4 regions of the Nonomuraea rubra genome follow, and region 4 is predicted to be linked to each of the others. Evidence: riboswitches for the same ligand, from Rfam matches in the RefSeq annotation. Region 4 holds a riboswitch; each other region holds the start of a gene.
The links. Region 4 has a riboswitch for thiamine pyrophosphate ahead of thiC (phosphomethylpyrimidine synthase ThiC). Riboswitches for the same ligand answer to the same signal wherever they lie in the genome.
Positions count from the first base shown of each region.

Region 1: linked by a shared signal. The riboswitch ahead of HD593_RS38255 (FAD-dependent oxidoreductase) and the one ahead of thiC (phosphomethylpyrimidine synthase ThiC) in region 4 are both predicted to bind thiamine pyrophosphate.
Region 2: linked by a shared signal. The riboswitch ahead of thiD (bifunctional hydroxymethylpyrimidine kinase/phosphomethylpyrimidine kinase) and the one ahead of thiC (phosphomethylpyrimidine synthase ThiC) in region 4 are both predicted to bind thiamine pyrophosphate.
Region 3: linked by a shared signal. The riboswitch ahead of HD593_RS57275 (purine-cytosine permease family protein) and the one ahead of thiC (phosphomethylpyrimidine synthase ThiC) in region 4 are both predicted to bind thiamine pyrophosphate.

Region 1 is NZ_JACHMI010000001.1:8,421,530-8,425,732, forward strand. Features, by position in the region: gene thiE (thiamine phosphate synthase) at 237-875, opposite strand; gene HD593_RS38245 (Rv2175c family DNA-binding protein) at 853-1,227, opposite strand; gene HD593_RS38250 (NAD(P)/FAD-dependent oxidoreductase) at 1,258-2,421, opposite strand; TPP riboswitch at 2,480-2,596, shown strand; gene HD593_RS38255 (FAD-dependent oxidoreductase) at 2,586-3,821, shown strand; gene thiS (sulfur carrier protein ThiS) at 3,818-4,018, shown strand; gene HD593_RS38265 (thiazole synthase) at 4,011-4,203, shown strand, end outside.
Region 2 is NZ_JACHMI010000001.1:11,667,396-11,671,598, reverse strand. Features, by position in the region: gene HD593_RS53395 (carbon starvation CstA family protein) at 1-68, shown strand, start outside; gene HD593_RS53390 (TenA family protein) at 57-722, opposite strand; gene thiD (bifunctional hydroxymethylpyrimidine kinase/phosphomethylpyrimidine kinase) at 730-1,533, opposite strand; TPP riboswitch at 1,527-1,622, opposite strand; gene HD593_RS53380 (DNA polymerase domain-containing protein) at 1,680-2,627, shown strand; gene HD593_RS53375 (M28 family peptidase) at 2,741-4,203, shown strand, end outside.
Region 3 is NZ_JACHMI010000001.1:12,352,013-12,356,215, reverse strand. Features, by position in the region: gene HD593_RS57290 (MFS transporter) at 1-813, opposite strand, end outside; gene HD593_RS57285 (winged helix-turn-helix transcriptional regulator) at 975-1,364, shown strand; gene HD593_RS57280 (rhodanese-like domain-containing protein) at 1,361-1,684, shown strand; TPP riboswitch at 1,739-1,853, shown strand; gene HD593_RS57275 (purine-cytosine permease family protein) at 1,844-3,163, shown strand; gene HD593_RS57270 (methylated-DNA--[protein]-cysteine S-methyltransferase) at 3,123-3,701, opposite strand; gene HD593_RS57265 (PAS domain-containing sensor histidine kinase) at 3,796-4,203, shown strand, end outside.
Region 4 is NZ_JACHMI010000001.1:10,826,374-10,830,576, reverse strand. Features, by position in the region: gene HD593_RS49365 (SDR family oxidoreductase) at 1-267, shown strand, start outside; gene thiC (phosphomethylpyrimidine synthase ThiC) at 264-1,808, opposite strand; TPP riboswitch at 1,801-1,913, opposite strand; gene HD593_RS49355 (hypothetical protein) at 2,005-2,355, shown strand; gene HD593_RS49350 (universal stress protein) at 2,352-3,182, shown strand; gene HD593_RS49345 (cellulose binding domain-containing protein) at 3,290-4,203, shown strand, end outside.

The sequences.
Region 1 (4,203 bases), 2.4 Mb from region 4:
GCGAGGCCCGCATGGCGCGCGAGCACCGCACCACACACGGCACCGCAAGTCAGACGCGGCACCGCAGGTCACGCGGGCACCTTGCGCCGCCGGCCTCGCATCACGCCCGCGCGTGCTGCGGGCACCGCCCCACCGTCGCCACGCCCGCACCGCAGGTCACGCGGGCGCTGCTGCTTGCGGGGCGCTGTGCGCGGGGATGACGGAGGCGCCCGCCGTGAAGGGCGGGCGCCCGGTAGTCAGCCGGCCGAGAGCCGTTTGGCGAACTCCGCCGCCGCCGCCCCAGGGTCGTCGGCGTCGGTGATCGCCCGCACCACCACCACGCGCCGCACCCCGCACGCCATCACCTCGTCCAGGTTGCCGAGGTCGATGCCGCCGATCCCGAACCACGGCCGCGAGGTCTCCAGCGACGCCGCGTGCCGCAGCAGCGGCGGGCCGGGAGCCGGGCGGCCCGGCTTGGTCGGGGTGGGCCAGGTGGGGCCGCAGCAGAAGTAGTCGACGCCCTCCTCCACGGCCGCGGCGGAAGCCTCGGCGGCGGAGTGGGTGGACCGTCCGATGACGATGTCGTCGCCGAGTATCTCTCGCGCGACCATCACAGGAAGGTCGTCCTGCCCCAGATGGAGCACGTCGGGCCGGGCGGCGTAGGCGATGTCCGCCCGGTCGTTGACGGCCAGCAGCTTGCCGTGCCGGTCGCAGGCGTCGCGGAAGACTTCGAGGAGCGCGAGTTCTTCGCGGGCCTCCAGGCCCTTCTCCCGCAGCTGGATGATGTCCACGCCGCCGGCCAGCACCGAGTCGAGGAACTCTGCCAGGTCGCCGCGGTCGCGGCGGCCGTCCGTGCAGAGATAGAGGCGGGCCTCAGAAAGCGAGGGCTTGGGCACGCCGCTTGACCTCAGTGTGACGGCCGGCCTTGATCGCCTCGATGGGCGACCCCGGCAGGGACTCGTCTGGGGTGAAGAGCCAGCGCAGCGACTCGACGTCGTCGTAGCCGGCGTCCTGCAACACGGTCAGCGTGCCGGGCAGGCCCTTCATCACGTCCTTTCCATCGAGGAACACCGCGGGCACCTGCGGCCCGCCGCTGCCCCGGCGCACGCCGAGGAGCTTGTGGTCCCGGAGGAGTTGCTTGGCTCGCCCGATCGGAAGATCGAGGCGCGTAGCCACTTCGGGGAGGGTGAGCCACTCGTCAACGAGCTGGTCGGTCTCCCGGTCGATCTGTGCAACAGAAAGCGTCACGAAACCACAACTACCACATGCCGTGCTTGCTCAAACAACACAATCTCGTAGGGGTACTTGTGGATCTACCAGGCGTTCCGCGTCGAGGCGCGAGCCTGCACCGATGATCCGCCGCCCCTGCACGAGGTCGCGGGGCCGGTCGACGGCGAGCACGGCGGCCAGGGTGCCGTCGCCGGCGAGCCAGACGGCCGACCACTTGCCCTCGGGCTCGCCGCGGTAGACGAGCCGATCGCCCGCCGGATGGTGGCCGGCGTACTGGAGCATGTGCCCGAACTGCTCGGACCAGAAGTACGGCACCGGATCGTACACCGCCTCCTCCCCCAGCAGCGTCGCCGCGGCCACGTCGGGGGCGTTGAGCGCGGTGTCCCAGTGCTCGACCCGCAGCCTGGCCTGCCAGCGGCGCGACCACCAGGCGGCGCAGTCGCCGACCGCGACGACGCCGGGCAGGGACGTGCGCAGGTGCTCGTCGGTGACGACGCCGTTGTGCAGGTCGATGTCGGCGTCGGCGAGCCATTCGACCGCCGGGCGCACGCCGATGCCGGTGACGACCACGTGGGCCTCGACGAACTCGCCGCCCACCAGCCGCACCCCGCCCTCGTCCACGGAGTCGACCATGGTGCGCAGCCGCAGGTCGATGCCGTCGTACCAGGGCAGTGTGCGCCCCCCGAGCTCGGCGCCGACCGCGGTCGAGAGCGGGGCGGAGGCGGACTCGACGACCGTCACCTCGCAGCCGGCGCGGCGGGCCGCGGTGGCGACCTCGGCGCCGATCCACCCGGCGCCGATGACGGCGACGCGGGCGCCGGGGACGAGCATGGCCCGCAGCTCGTGAGCGTCGTCGAGGGTGCGCAGGACGTGCTGGGGGCCGTCGCCGGGCAGCCGGATCGGGTCGGCCCCGGTGGCGATGACCAGGCCGTCGTAGGCGACCTCGCCCTCGGTGGTCTCCACGACGCCCGCGCGCAGCGACTTGGCGGCGACGCCCGGCCAGAACTCCACGCCGAGCGCGTCGAGGTCGGTGTCGACGAAGCTGGTGTCGGCCTCGCCCTTCAGCACGGCCTTGGACAGCGGCGGGCGGTCGTAGGGACGATGCCGCTCCTGCCCGATCAGGGTGATCCGGCCGGTGAAGCCGCGCCCGCGCAGGGCCTCCACCGTACGCACTCCGGCCAGGCCCGCTCCCACCACCACGACATGGTTCACGTTGATGACCATAACGGGGGGCGTGCGTGGACGTGGCACCGAGGCCGTAGGCTGTTCGGGTAAGACGCGCGGGAGTCCGGCCGTAACCGGGCTGAGAGGAAGGCTTTGCCGGGCCTTCGACCGCAAGACACCTGATCCGGATCATGCCGGCGAAGGGAGCGCAGGTGGATGTGATCGTGGGTGGCGGGGTCGTCGGGCTCTCGGTGGCCTGGCGGATGGCACGCGCGGGGCGGCCCGTCACCGTGGTGGACCCGGCTCCCGGCAGGGGGGCCTCGTACGCGGCGGCGGGGATGCTGGCCCCGGTCAGCGAGGTGACCTACACCGAGGCGCCGCTGCTCCGGCTGGGCGTGGCCTCCCTGCGCCGCTGGCCCGCCTTCGCCGCCGAACTGACCGCCGACGCCGGCCTGTCCACGGACGCCGGCCTGGTCGCGGGCACAGGGCCGCCATCGGGCATCGAGCCCGAATCCAGCGCCGGCACGAGACCCGGCGACGGGTCGGCCGCGGGCGCCGGGCCGGGGTTCGCCGAGGTACGCGGGCTGGACCTGCGGGCGGACGGGACGCTGGATGTGGCGTTCGGGGCCGACGACATGGCGGCGCTGGGCGAGCTGGCCGCGTACATGGAGAAGCTGGGCCTGCCGGTCGAGCGCCTCACCGGGCGCGAGTGCCGCCGCCTGGAGCCCATGCTGGCCCCCTCCGTGCGCGGCGGCCTGCTGGCGCCCGGCGACGCGTGGGTGGACCCGCGCCGCGTGACGGCGGCCCTGCTGGCCGCGCTGGAACGGCTGGGCGTCCCGCTGGTGCGGGCCCGGGCGGCCGAGTTCCTGTACGAGGGCGGCCGGGTCGCGGGAGTCCGCCTCGCACCGCCACCGGCCCCCGAGGACGGCATCGGACGGGAGGTGCGGGGCGACCGGGTCGTGCTGGCGGCGGGCGCGTGGAGCTCCGAGCTGGCCGAGGTGCCGGTGCGGCCGGTCAAGGGGCAGATCATGCGGTTGCGCTCCCCGCAGCCGCTGCTCGGCCGGTGCGTACGCGGCACCGTGCACGGCTCGTCCGTCTACCTGGTCCCCCGGGGCGACGGCGAGCTCGTGGTCGGGGCCACGCAGGAGGAGATGGGGTTCGACACCAGGGTGACGGCCGGCGGGCTCTACGAGCTGCTGCGGGACGCCAGGGAGCTGGTGCCTGGCGTCACCGAGCTGGAGGTCGCCGACGTGGTGGCGGGGCTGCGGCCGGGGACGCCGGACAACCTGCCGCTGATCGGCCCGAGCGGTACGCCGGGGCTGGCGTACGCGACCGGGCACCACCGGGGCGGCGTGCTGCTCGCCCCGCTCACGACCGCGATCCTGCTGGGCGAGGAGAGCGAGCTGGCGGCGCTGTGCGCGCCCGGGAGATTTCGGGAAATTTCATGATTGTTGTGATCAACGGTTCGACCCACGAGGTGGCCGACGGCATGACCGTGGCTCAAGCCGTACATACCCTGACCTCGGCCACCACCGGAGTGGCCGTGGCCGTGAACGACGAGGTGGTCACGCGCGGCGCCTGGGAGACGACGGCGCTGCGCGACCGTGACCGCGTGGAGGTTCTGACGGCGGTGCAAGGTGGATGATCTGATCATCGCCGGGGAGAAGTTCTCCTCCCGGCTCATCATGGGGACGGGCGGCGCGCCCTCGCTGGAGGTGCTCGACCAGGCGCTGGCGGCGTCCGGCACCGAGCTGACGACGGTGGCGATGCGCAGGCTCGATCCCGGCGCCCGCGGCTCCGTGCTGGACGTGCTGCGCGAGCGCGACATCA
Region 2 (4,203 bases), 840 kb from region 4:
CCCCCGCCGGGCTCATCGCCACCCGCGAGGAGAAGGAGGCGATGGCCAGGGCCTCGTCAAGCGGTTAGCCACCGCTCCGTGGGCCAGCTCTCGCGCCGCCACGCGCTGTCCCAGAACATCCACTCGTACGCCGCCGCCCGGCAGTACGCCTGCGCCATCGCCTCGCGGGTGTCCGGGCCGGCGGCGGCCGCGAGCCGGTCGGCGATGGCCTTGGCCTGCTCGACGGAGGCCGCGAAGCCCGGGTCGGCGTAGGTGGAGATCCACTTGCCGTACGGGTGGCCGGCGGTGTCGCCGACGCGCTCCAGCAGCGCCGTGCCGACGTCCTGGTAGATCCAGAAGCACGGCAGCACCGCCGCCACGACCACCGGGTACGGTGCGGTCAGGGCCGTGGCCTGGAGGTACGACGCGTACGCCAGGCACGTCGGCGAGGTGGGGCCCTTGGCGTCGAGCTCCTCGATGTACCCGGCGTGCAGCATCCGCTCGGCCACCAGCGCCGTGTGCGCGCTCTGCGCCCAGAACGCCGCGTCGCCGGCGTCGCCGGCCCGCACGGACGCCGTGGCCAGCGCCTTGGAGAACGCCTCCAGGTAGCGGGCGTCCTGCACCATGTAGAACCCGAACCGCTCGCGGTCGAGGGTGCCGTCACCGAGGGCGGCGATGAAGGGGTGCTCGTGGATGGCGCGCATCAGCCCGGCCGTGCGCTGCCAGATGTCGTCGCAGAACATGCAGGACCTACCAGATGGCGTGGAAGTGGTGGACAGGACCGTGACCGTGGCCGACGTGCAGGCTGTCGGCCGCGCGCAGCGCCTCGGTGAGGTACGTCTTGGCGGCCCGCACCGCGCCCTCCCAGTCGTCGTGGCGGGGGCGCAGCGCCGCGATGGCCGAGGACAGCGTGCAGCCCGTGCCGTGCGTGTTCTTCGTGTCCACGCGGGGCGCGGCCAGCTCGACCGTGCCCTCCGGCGTCGCCAGCACGTCCACGCACGTCTCGCCGTCGAGGTGGCCGCCCTTGAGCAGCACCTGCCGCGCGCCCAGCGCCCGCAGCCGCTGCGCCTGCTCGTGCATCTCCGCCAGGCTCCCGGCCGGCTTCTCGGCGAGCAGGTCGGCCGCCTCCGGCAGGTTGGGGGTGATCAGGTGCACGCGGGGCAGCAGCGTCTCGCGCAGTGCCGCCACCGCGTCGGCCGGCAGCAGCCGGTCGCCGCTCTTGGCCACCATGACCGGGTCGAGCACGACGTACTCGGGCCGGTACGTGTCGAGCGCCGCCGCCACGGCCTTGATCAGCGGCGCGTTGCCCAGCATGCCGATCTTGACGGCGTCGGCGGGCACGTCGGCCAGCAGCGTGTCGAGCTGCTCGGCGACGAACTCGGCCGGCACCTCGTGGATGCCCTTCACGCCGGTGGTGGTCTGCGCGACCAGCGCGGTGACGACGGTCATGCCGTACGCGCCGAGCGCGGAGAAGGTCTTCAGGTCTGCCTGGATCCCGGCACCGCCGCTGGGATCGGTGCCCGCGATGGACAGGACTTTGGGAACAGCGCTCACGGCTGCGACGTCCCTTCGCTAGTCCGAACTAGATCAGGTTCGACGGGTGTGATCTCAGCCCGGCCTTCCGGGCACCCCGCGTCAAGGGCCCACTGTAACAGGGGTCGTTGTTGACCACACGTTCGAGGATCGGCATCGTAGGGCGGGTGGCCGCTGATGAGACGCGTGACGGGGTCGATCTGACCAACCTGGACCAGCCGCTGTTCGACGGTGCCGACGCCACCAAGCGCGACCTGGTCGACTACCTCGACGCCGTCCGCGACCGCATCATCCCGGTGCTGCGCGACCGCCCGCTCTCGGTCGTCCGCGTGCGCCCAGGGCAGGCGCCGTTCATGCAGAAGAACCTGCCCAAGTACGCCCCCGCCTGGGTGCGGTCGGTGTCCCTGTGGGCGGAGGCGTCGCGCAGGCAGGTGACGTACGCGCTGTGCGACGACAGGAAGACGCTGCTGTGGTTCGCCAACCAGCGGGCGGTGGAGTACCACCCGGCACTGTTCGCCGGCGAGCACGCCACCCACCTGGTGCTCGACCTCGACCCGCCCGAGCACGACGACTCGTTCTCGCTGGCGGTGCGCGGCGCGCTGCTGGTCCGGCAGGCCCTGGAGGACATGGGGCTGGCGGGCGCGGTGAAGACGAGCGGCGCCAAGGGGGTGCACGTGTTCGTGCCCGTGGTGGCGGGCACGGCGATGGACGACCTCGCGGCGGCCACCCGGGCGCTGGCGGCGCGGGCCGAGCGGCTGGACCCGGCGCTGGCGACCACCGCGTTCATCCGGGAGGACCGCGAGGGCAAGGTGTTCCTCGACTCCACCCGGGCGGGCGGGGCCACGGTGGTGGCCGCCTACAGCCCGCGCATCCGGCCCGGCGTGCCCGTCTCGTTCCCGCTGGCGTGGTCGGAGCTGGACCGGGTGTCGCCGCGGGACTTCACCGTGCGGACCGCGCCGGGGCTGCTGAAGGACGGCGACCCGTGGGCCGAGCACATGCCGGCGCCGCAGCGGCTGCCCGCCGACCTCGTCGAGGAGGGACACACGATCCCGATCGCCCGCGTGCAGGCGATGCACGAGGGCAAGCGGCGGGCCCGCGCCCGCCGTACGGAGTGATGTCGCGAATTTGCCACATAGTGGGTCTTCACGGTGATTGTTCGCCGGGTTACGTTCGGGCAGCGGCGCCTCGGGGGGAAATGCCGCATTCCTGGTAACCCATGGGGACCTGTATGCGAAGAATCATCACCGTTCTGATCGCCACCCTCGCCTTACCCCTGGCCATGGCCGTGCCCGCGCACGCGGGCGGCCTCGACGACGCCTTCGCCAAGGTGCTCGTCAAGAAGGTCAAGGGCACCAACGTCAAGAAGCATCTCGACGCGTTCCAGGCCATCGCCGACGCCAACGGCGGCAACCGCGCCGTCGGCACGCCCGGTTACGACGCCTCCGTCGCCTATGTCGAGGGCAAGCTGCGCAGGGCCGGTTACAAGGTCACGCGCCAGCCGATCAACTTCGTCGAGAGCTGGAGCGAGAACAGCCCGCCCGTGCTCGACCTCACCGCGCCCACCACGAAGTCGTACGTGCCCGGCACCGACTTCGTCACCTTCCAGCCCTCCCCGGCCGGTGACGTGACCGCCCAGGTCCAGGGCGTGGACCTGACCCTGCCGCCGACCCCGGCGCCCAGCTCGACCAGTGGTTGCGAGGCGTCCGACTTCGCGGGCTTCGTGCCCGGCCGGATCGCGCTCATCCAGCGCGGCACCTGCCCCTTCGTCAACAAGGTGGTCAACGCCGGCCAGGCCGGAGCGTCCGGGATCATCGTCTTCAACGAGGGCCAGCCGGGGCGTACGGACCCCTTCCCGCTGGACATCGGCGAGTGGCGGGCCGGGATCCCCATGGTGTTCTCCAGCTTCGCCGTGGGCAACGAGCTGGCCGCCACGGCCGGCGCCACCGTCCGGCTCAAGGTCGACGCCAACCTCGTGCTCGGCACCAACGACAACGTGATCGCGGAGAGCCGCTTCGGTGACCCGCGCAACGTCGTCATGGTCGGCGCGCACCTCGACAGCGTGCCTGAGGGGCCCGGCATCAACGACAACGGCTCCGGCAGCGCGGCCCTCATCGAGATCGCCGAGGAGATGGCGCTCGTCCCGACCAAGAACAAGGTGCGCTTCGCGTTCTGGGCGGCCGAGGAGGTCGGGCTGCTCGGGTCCGACCAGTACGTCGCCTCCCTGTCGGAGGCGCAGCGCGACCGGATCAGGGTGTACCTGAACTTCGACATGATCGCCTCGCCGAACTACGCGTACAAGCTGTACGACGGTGACGACTCGGACGGCGTCGGGTCGCCCGCTGGACCGCCCGGCTCGGACGAGATCGAGGAGCGGTTCGAGGCCTTCTTCGGCTCCCGGTCGCTGCCGACCGTCGGCACCGACTTCGACGGGCGCTCGGACTACGGGCCGTTCATCGCCGTCGGCATCCCGTCCGGTGGCATCTTCACCGGTGCCGAGGGCCTCAAGACGCCCGAGGAGGCGGCGCTGTTCGGCGGCACGGCCGGCGTGGCGTACGACGTCTGCTACCACCAGGCGTGCGACACGATCGCCAACATCAACCACACGGCGCTGGACGTGGACTCGGATGCGATCGCGGACTCGGTCGCCCGGTTCGCCTTCAACCTGCGCGGCATCCCGCCCAGGACGGCGCC
Region 3 (4,203 bases), 1.5 Mb from region 4:
CAGGAACTGGAAGCCGAAGAACGAGGCCGTGAGCAGCGCGGCCATGACGTTCGCGCGGACCAGCGGGCCCGAGCGCAGGATCCCGAGCCGGACGAGCGGGGCGGCGGAGCGGCGTTCGACGGCGACGAAGATCGCCAGCAGGGCCAGGCCCCCGGCGAAGGCCGCGGCCGTCAGGAGCGGGCCGTCGGAGAGGTGCTCCAGGCGGACGACGCCGTAGACGAGCAGGATCATCGCGCCGGTGACGCTGATCGCGCCCGCCACGTCGAAGCCGCCCGCCGCCCGGCGCTCCCCCTGGTCCTTGATCAGGGGGATGGCGGCGACCAGGATGACCAGCGCCAGCAGCACGGGGGCGAAGAACACCCAGCGCCAGCCGATCGCGGCCAGCAGCCCGCCGATCACCAGCCCGAGCGCGAAGCCGCCCGCGGCCGTGCCGGCGTAGATGAGCAGGGCCCTGTTGCGCTGGGGGCCCTCGGGGAAGTTCGTGGTGATCAGGGACAGGCCGGCGGGCGTCATGAACGCGGCGGCCACCCCGGTGACGAACCTGGCCACCAGCAGCACCCACCCCTCGTCCGCGAAGCCGCCGAGCCCCGAGAACAGCAGGAACACCACCAGCCAGAACAGGAACATCCGCCGCCGCCCCAGCAGGTCGGCCGCCCGGCCGCCGAGCAGCATGAAACCGCCGTAGCCGAGCACGTACGCGCTCACGACCCCGCTCAGCATGCCGGTGGACAGCCCGAGGTCGGCCCGGATGGACGGGAGGGCGACGTTCAGCATCGCCACGTCGATGCCCTCCAGGAAGATGGCCCCGCACAAAACGATCAGTACGCCCCAGGTACGGGCAGGGACAGACACAACAAACCCCCGGTTACTTCTAGGAAGGTCGGTTCTCTCTTGTAACCGCCCCACATCATGCGCCAGCATGGTTTCTTGTGGAAGAAGGCACTTCTCGATCACTCGGTTACTGCGAAGGCACCGTGGACGACGACTACGACGTGCGCCAGTGGGACGTGCGGGAGGACTGCGAGGTCCGCCAGATCCTCGACCGCATCGCTGACAAGTGGTCGCTGCTGGTGATCGCGCTGCTCGACTGCCAGAGCCTGCGCTTCACCCAGCTCCGCCGCGAGATCGACGGCATCAGCCAGCGCATGCTCAGCGTCACCCTGCGCCAGCTCGAACGCGACGGCCTGGTCAGCCGCACGGTCCACCCGGTCGTGCCACCCCGCGTGGACTACGCGCTGACGCCGCTCGGCCGCACCCTGCACCAGACCATCAAGTCCCTGGTCACCTGGACCGAACAGCACCAGGAGGAGATCATCGCGGCGCGTGCTTCCTACGACTCGCGACGCGAGATGATGGAGTCATGACCGTTCCCGAGATCGAGGCCAGCGCCGTTCCCGCAGACGCCTACCTGCTCGACGTCCGCGAGCAGGACGAATGGCTCGCGGGCCACGCGCCCGAGGCCGTGCACATCCCGATGACCCAGATCCAGGGCCGGGTGGACGAGGTGCCCGGCGACCGCACCGTCTACGTCGTCTGCCGGGTGGGCGGCCGCTCCATGAACGTGGCGGCCTGGCTCAACCAGCTCGGGCGCGACGCGGTCAACGTGGGGGGCGGCATGCAGGCGTGGGAGTCCGCGAGCAAGCCGATGGTCAGCGAGACGGGACAGCCTCCGTACGTGGCCTGAACTCGCCCACTATGGCGGTTTCGCCGTCATTGAGGCATGATGAGGGCGCCAACTACAGATCGTCGCGGGAGCTCGGGGTGCCGGGCTGAGAGGGCAGCTACTTGATCCGCTGCCGACCGCCTGAACCTGTCCGGGTAATGCCGGCGTAGGGAGTGTGCGATGACGCATGTCGCCGACGAAGTTCCGCTGACACTCGAAGGCCGGCCGCCGAAGACGCTGGGCGTGCTCGACCAGGGCGCGCTCTGGGCGAACCTCGGCGTCAGCCTCCTCGGCTTCTCCGGGGCGATGTTCCTGGTCAACCCGCTCGGCAACGCCCCGCTCAGCCTGGCGGCGGCGCTCGTGGCGACCGTGGTCGGCAGCCTGATCGGCACGGCCATGGTGGGGCTGTCGGCCATCCCGGGCACGCAGACGGGGCAGCCGGCGATGGTGCTGCTGCGCGGGCTGTTCGGGGCGCGGATCTCCTACATGCCGACGGTGCTGAACATCGTGCAGATGCTCGGCTGGGGCGCGTTCGAGCTCTGGGTGATCGCCACGGCCGCCGGGGCGATCTTTCCGGCGGTGCCGTACGCGGTGTGGGTGGTCGTGGCGGGGGTGCTGACCACCGCGCTGACGATCTGGCCGCTCGGGGCCGTCCGGGTGCTGCGCCGGTACGTCACGATCGGCGTCATCATCGCGATGGTCTGGTTCGCCTGGTTCTTCCTGCGTGAGGCGCCGGCGCAGGAGGGCGGCTCGTGGACCGCCTTCCCCGCCGCGGTCGACTACGTGATCGCGCTGTCGGTGTCGTGGGTGCCGATGGCGGCCGACTTCGCCCGGCACTCGCGCTCCACCGGCGCCGCCTTCACCGGGGTGGTCGGCGGTTACACGCTCGCCCAGGTGGCCTGCCTGGGGCTGGGCGTGTACGCGGTGGCCATCGCGGGCAACGCGGACGCCGTGTTCGGCACGTTCGTCGCGGTGCCGCTGGGCGCGCTGTTCTTCGCCATCCTGGTGCTGCGCGAGACCGACCAGTCCTTCGCCAACGTCTACTCCACCACGGTCTCGCTGCAGAACCTGATGCCGCGCGTGGACCGGCGCGCCTTCTCGGTCGCCATCGGGGTGCTCACCGTCGTGATCGCCCTGCTCGTGGACGTGACGTCGTACGGCGCGTTCCTGGGCGTGATCGGGGCGGTGTTCGTGCCGATGTTCGCGGTGCTGGCCGTGGACTACTTCCTGCTGGGCGGCTCCCGCCGCTGGAACACCGAGGAGAACGCGCCCTCGCGCTGGTCCATGCTGGTGCCGTGGGCGCTGGGCTTCGCCGCCTACTGGCTGACGACCTCGACGCCGACCATCGCGGCGTGGGACGGGTTCTGGGCGTCCGCGCGCGAGGCCATCGGCTTCACCCGGCAGGTGTGGATGAACGGCGCGCTGGGCGGGGCACTGGTGGCCGCGCTGGTCACGCTGCTCATCGGCCTGCTGGTGCGGAAGCCTTCCGTTCGACGTTGAGCAGGTGCTGCTTGGCGGACGCGCCGCCCGCGTAGTCGCCGAGCGCGCCGTCCTCGCGCACCACCCGGTGGCAGGGCACGATCACGCAGACGGGGTTGGAGGCCAGCGCGTTGCCGATCGCCCGCAGCGCGCGCGGCCGGCCGATGCTCTCGCCGATCCGCTCCAGCGTCGTGGTGGTGCCGTAGGGCACGGCCATGGTCTTCTGCAGCACCGTGCGCGCGAACGGCGTGGCCAGCGCCAGGTCCACCGGCGTGGCGAACGTGCGCAGCCGCCCGGAGAAGTACGCGTCGAGCTCCCTGCGCACCGGGTCGAGCCGCCTGGCTTCGGGCCCGATGAAGCTGCCCACATGCCTGGTGACCAGCTCGAACACGTCGTTCTCCGCCTCGAAGCTGCACGCCGCGATGCCCTTGCCCGTCACGGCCAGCACCAGCCTGCCCACGGCGCCGTCGTAGGTGCCGAAGGCGATGTCGGGCGGCGTCTCGCCCCGATAGGTGCTGGAGGTCACCCGCAACAGGGCATCGAGATCGTTGCTCGACATGCCTCGCACCCTCCCACCGCCGGGAATCACCGTGACCGCAGCGTATCGGACGGATCTCCCGACGCACCCACCGCACCGCGTGCACTATGGAGTAGTGGGGGACGAATGGGCCGGTAGTGACGATGAGATCGCACGCGCTGCGCTCGCCAGCTCACCCAACGCCGTCGTGGCGCTCGACAGGGACCAGAGCGTGCTGGTCTGGAACGCCGCGGCGGAGCGGGTGTTCGGGTGGAGCGCGGAGGAGGTGGTCGGGCGCAGGGCGCCCATCGTGCCGGACGAGCTGACCACCGAGCACACCGCCGCCCTGGAGCGGGTACGCACCGGCGAGCCCGTCTCGCTGCGCACCAGGCGCCTGCACAGCAACGGCACCCTGCTCGACCTGCGGGTGGACATCAGCGCGTTGCGCCTGGGCAGCGCCGTGGGCGGCTACGTGTGCGTCTACCACCCGGCGCTGGCCGACCACGTGGCCAGGGAGCGGGTGGCCCGCCGGGCCAGGCTCGTG
Region 4 (4,203 bases):
GCCTTCACCTACTCCATGGCGCAGAACCTGGTCGAGCGCGGCATCCGGGTGAACGCCGTCGCGCCGGGACCGGTGTGGACGCCGCTGATCCCGGCGACCATGCCGGAGGAGAAGGTGGCCAAGTTCGGTGAGCACGTGCCGATGGGACGGCCCGCCGATCCGGACGAGATCGCCCCCTCGTACGTCTTCTTCGCCGCGAACCGGCTGTCGTCGTACTACACGGGCGAGGTGCTGGCCCCGATCGGCGGGGAGACCCTGCCGGGTTAGTCCACGTAGAGGTTGCCGCCGAGCCGCCTGAACTCGGCCGCCTTCTCCGCGTACCCGGCGTCCCTGATCTCGTGGCTGATCCGCATCGAGCAGAACTTGGGCCCGCACATCGAGCAGAAGTGCGCGGTCTTGGCGGGCGCGGCCGGCAGCGTCTCGTCGTGGAACGAGCGTGCCGTCTCCGGGTCGAGCGACAGGTCGAACTGGTCCTCCCAGCGGAACTCGAACCGCGCGTCCGACAGCGCGTCGTCCCACGCCTGGGCCTGCGGGTGCCCCTTGGCCAGGTCCGCGGCGTGCGCGGCGATCTTGTACGTGATCACCCCGGTTTTGACGTCGTCCTTGTCGGGCAGGCCGAGGTGCTCCTTGGGGGTGACGTAGCAGAGCATGGCCGTGCCGTACCAGCCGATCATGGCGGCGCCGATGCCCGAGGTGATGTGGTCGTAGCCGGGGGCGATGTCCGTCACGAGCGGGCCGAGCGTGTAGAAGGGGGAGTCGTCGCAGAGCTCGCGCTGCAGGTCGACGTTCTCCTTGATCTTGTGCATGGGCACGTGGCCGGGCCCCTCGATCATCACCTGGACGTCGTGCTCGCGGGCGGTCCCCGTCAGCTCGCCCAGCGTGCGCAGCTCGGCGAACTGGGCCTCGTCGTTGGCGTCCGCGATCGAGCCGGGGCGCAGGCCGTCGCCCAGCGAGTACGACACGTCGTAGCGGGCCAGGATCTCGCACATCTCGGCGAAGTTCTCGTACAGGAAGCTCTCGCGGTGGTGCGCCAGGCACCAGGCCGCCATGATCGAGCCGCCGCGCGAGACGATGCCGGTCTTGCGCCCCGCGGTCAGCGGCACGTGCGCCAGCCGTACCCCCGCGTGCACGGTCACGTAGTCGACGCCCTGCTCGCACTGCTCGATCAGCGTGTCGCGGTAGACCTCCCACGACAGCAGCTCCGGCCGGCCCTTGACCTTCTCCAGCGCCTGGTAGATGGGGACGGTGCCGACCGGGACGGGGGAGTTGCGCAGGATCCACTCGCGGGTCTCGTGGATGTCGGCACCGGTGGACAGGTCCATGATCGTGTCGGCGCCCCAGCGCGTGGCCCAGGTCATCTTCTCGACCTCCTCCTCGATGGAGGAGGTGACGGCGGAGTTGCCGATGTTGGCGTTGATCTTCACGAGGAAGTTGCGGCCGATGATCATCGGCTCGGACTCGGGGTGATTGACGTTCGCGGGGATGATGGCCCGGCCGGCGGCGACCTCCTGACGTACGAACTCGGGGGTGACGCCCTCGCGCACGGCCACGAACTCCATCTCCCTGGTCACCAGCCCGCGCCGGGCGCACCCGACCTGCGTGACCGGCTGCCCCGCCGCCGCGCGCTCGCGGATCCACCCGGCGCGCAGGTGCGGCAGGCCCCGCCGCAGGTCCGGCTCGTAGGCGGGGTCGGTGTACGGGCCAGAGGTGTCGTACAGCGTCACCGACGAGCCGTTCGACAGGTGCACCTGGCGCATCGGCACCCGCAGCTCACCGCTGTAGACCTTGGAAAAGCGCGCGCTACTCATCGCGCAAACTCCCTTCGCCGGCATTATCCGGAGCAGGTTCTGGCGGTCGGCGGCTGTCAGCCGTCCTCTCAGCCCGGTCCCCACCGGGCTCCCGCGTTGGACGGCGATGATCGTACCCACGCTCCGCCCCACCCGAAACCCTGACAGGCGAGGTTTGCCGGTCGCCGTGAGCGGTAGGGTCCCCATCAGGGGAAACATGAAGAGATTCGCCGCTGTCGCAGGACTACTCGTCGTGATGGCCGCGTCCGGCGCCACCGCAGCCGCCGGGGACGGCATGGATCAGCACGAAGTCAGCCAGGAACAGTACGACACTCTGATCGCCCAGTGCCGCTACGCCGATACGGGGAAGGCGAAATGCCGTGCGGCGGTCAAGCGCATGTACCGCGTCGGCCAGGCCGACCCGGCGCTCGACTGCCGGACCTACTCCGGCGTGACCGTGTGCGGCACGCTCAAGCTCAGCAAGGCCGAGCGCAGATGCACCCGGGACTCCAGGGCACAGGGAGTGCCGTTCCGCCGTGCCGAGGTGGAATGTTACGCACTGTCATGATCGTCGTAGGAGTGGACGGCTCCCGTACCGGGCTGGAGGCCGCCGGCTGGGCCGCCGCCGAGGCCGAGCTGCGGCAGGAGCCGCTGACCGTGGCGCACGCCGTGCCGAGGTGGGTGTGCGAGGGCGCCGTCCACTACGCCGAGGTGGCCCAGTGGATGCGCGACGGCGCCGAGACCGTGCTCAGCGCCGCCTGCGACCGCGCGCGCCGCGTGTGGCCGCAGGTGCGCATGGAGGGCGTGCTGCTGCCGGGCGACCCCCGCTCGGCGCTGATCAAGGCGTCCGAGGGGGCCGAGCTGCTGGTCGTGGGCAGCCGGGGGATCGGCGGGGTGCGGGGGCTGCTGATCGGATCGGTCGCGTACGGGACGGCCGCGCACGCCCGTACGGACGTCGTCCTGATCCACGAGCCGCCCGCGTCCCCGCGCGGTGAGATCGTGGCCGGGGCCGACGGCTCACCGGGCGCCGCGCGGGCGCTCGGGTTCGCCTTCGCCGAGGCCGAGCTGCGCGGCGCGCGGCTGCGTGCCGTACGGGCCTGGGCCTGGCCCCATCCCGGCGGCTTCGAGCCGGCCTCCCGCGAGCGCGAGCAGGACACCCTGCGTTCGCTGAAGGAGTCGCTGGCCCCGCACCGGGAGCGGCATCCGGGCGTGCACGTGATCGCGGAGGTCGTGCACGGGCATCCGGTGGAGGTGCTGAAGGAGACCTCCGCCCGCGCCGACCTGCTGGTGGTGGGTACGCGGGGGCACGGGCAGCTCGCCGGGATGCTCATCGGCTCGATCAGCCAGGCCCTCCTGCACCACGCGCCGTGCCCGCTGGCCGTGGTACGCGGCTGAAAGTTACATCCGTACTCCCAGGTCAGCCCCCCGCCATGATCGTCGTGCTTCCCGGCGCCGCGCCGCCGCTCCTACGATCTGCGCAGGCTACGACGGGAGAGCACACGATGCGCAGCAAGACCGGCTCCGTGCTGGCCGCGCTGGCGGCCCTGGCCGCCGCGGTGTTGATCGCCACCGCGTTATCCGCCACCACCACGGCCACGGCCAGCGCCGCCCCCATCAGGATCATGCCCCTGGGCGACTCGATCACCGGATCCCCCGGCTGCTGGCGGGCCCTGCTCTGGAACCGCCTGCAGAGCGCCGGCCACACGAACGTCGACTTCGTCGGCACCCTCCCGCCGCAGGGCTGCGGGGTGGCCCACGACGGCGACAACGAGGGACACGGCGGCTACCTCGCCACCAACGTCGCCGGCCAGAACCTGCTGCCCGGCTGGCTCTCCGCCACCCAGCCCGACATCGTGCTCATGCACTTCGGCACCAACGACGTCTGGAGCAACATCGCGCCCGCGACGATCCTCGGCGCCTTCACCACGCTGGTGAACCAGATGCGCTCCAGCAACCCGAACATGAAGATCCTCGTCGCCAAGATCATCCCGATGAACCCGTCCACCTGCGGCGAATGCGCCCAGCGCACCGTGAACTTCAACAACGCCATCCCCGCCTGGGCCGCCGCGACCACCACCCCGCAGTCGCCGATCATCGTGGTGGACCAGTGGACGGGGTTCAGCACGGGCACCGACACCTACGACGGGGTGCACCCTAACGCGTCGGGTGACCAGAAGATGTCCGACAAGTGGTACCCGGCGCTGGTGGACGCGATGGCCGGCGGCGGCACCGCCACCCCCACCGTCACCACCACCACGCCTCCGCCTGGTGGATGCACGGCCACCTACAAGGTCACCGGGCAGTGGCATGGCGGCTTCCAGGGCGAGGTCACCGTCAGGAACACCGGGACCACGTCCCGGTCCGCCTGGGCGGTGGCCTGGACGTTCGCCGGCGGTCAGCAGATCACCCAGCTCTG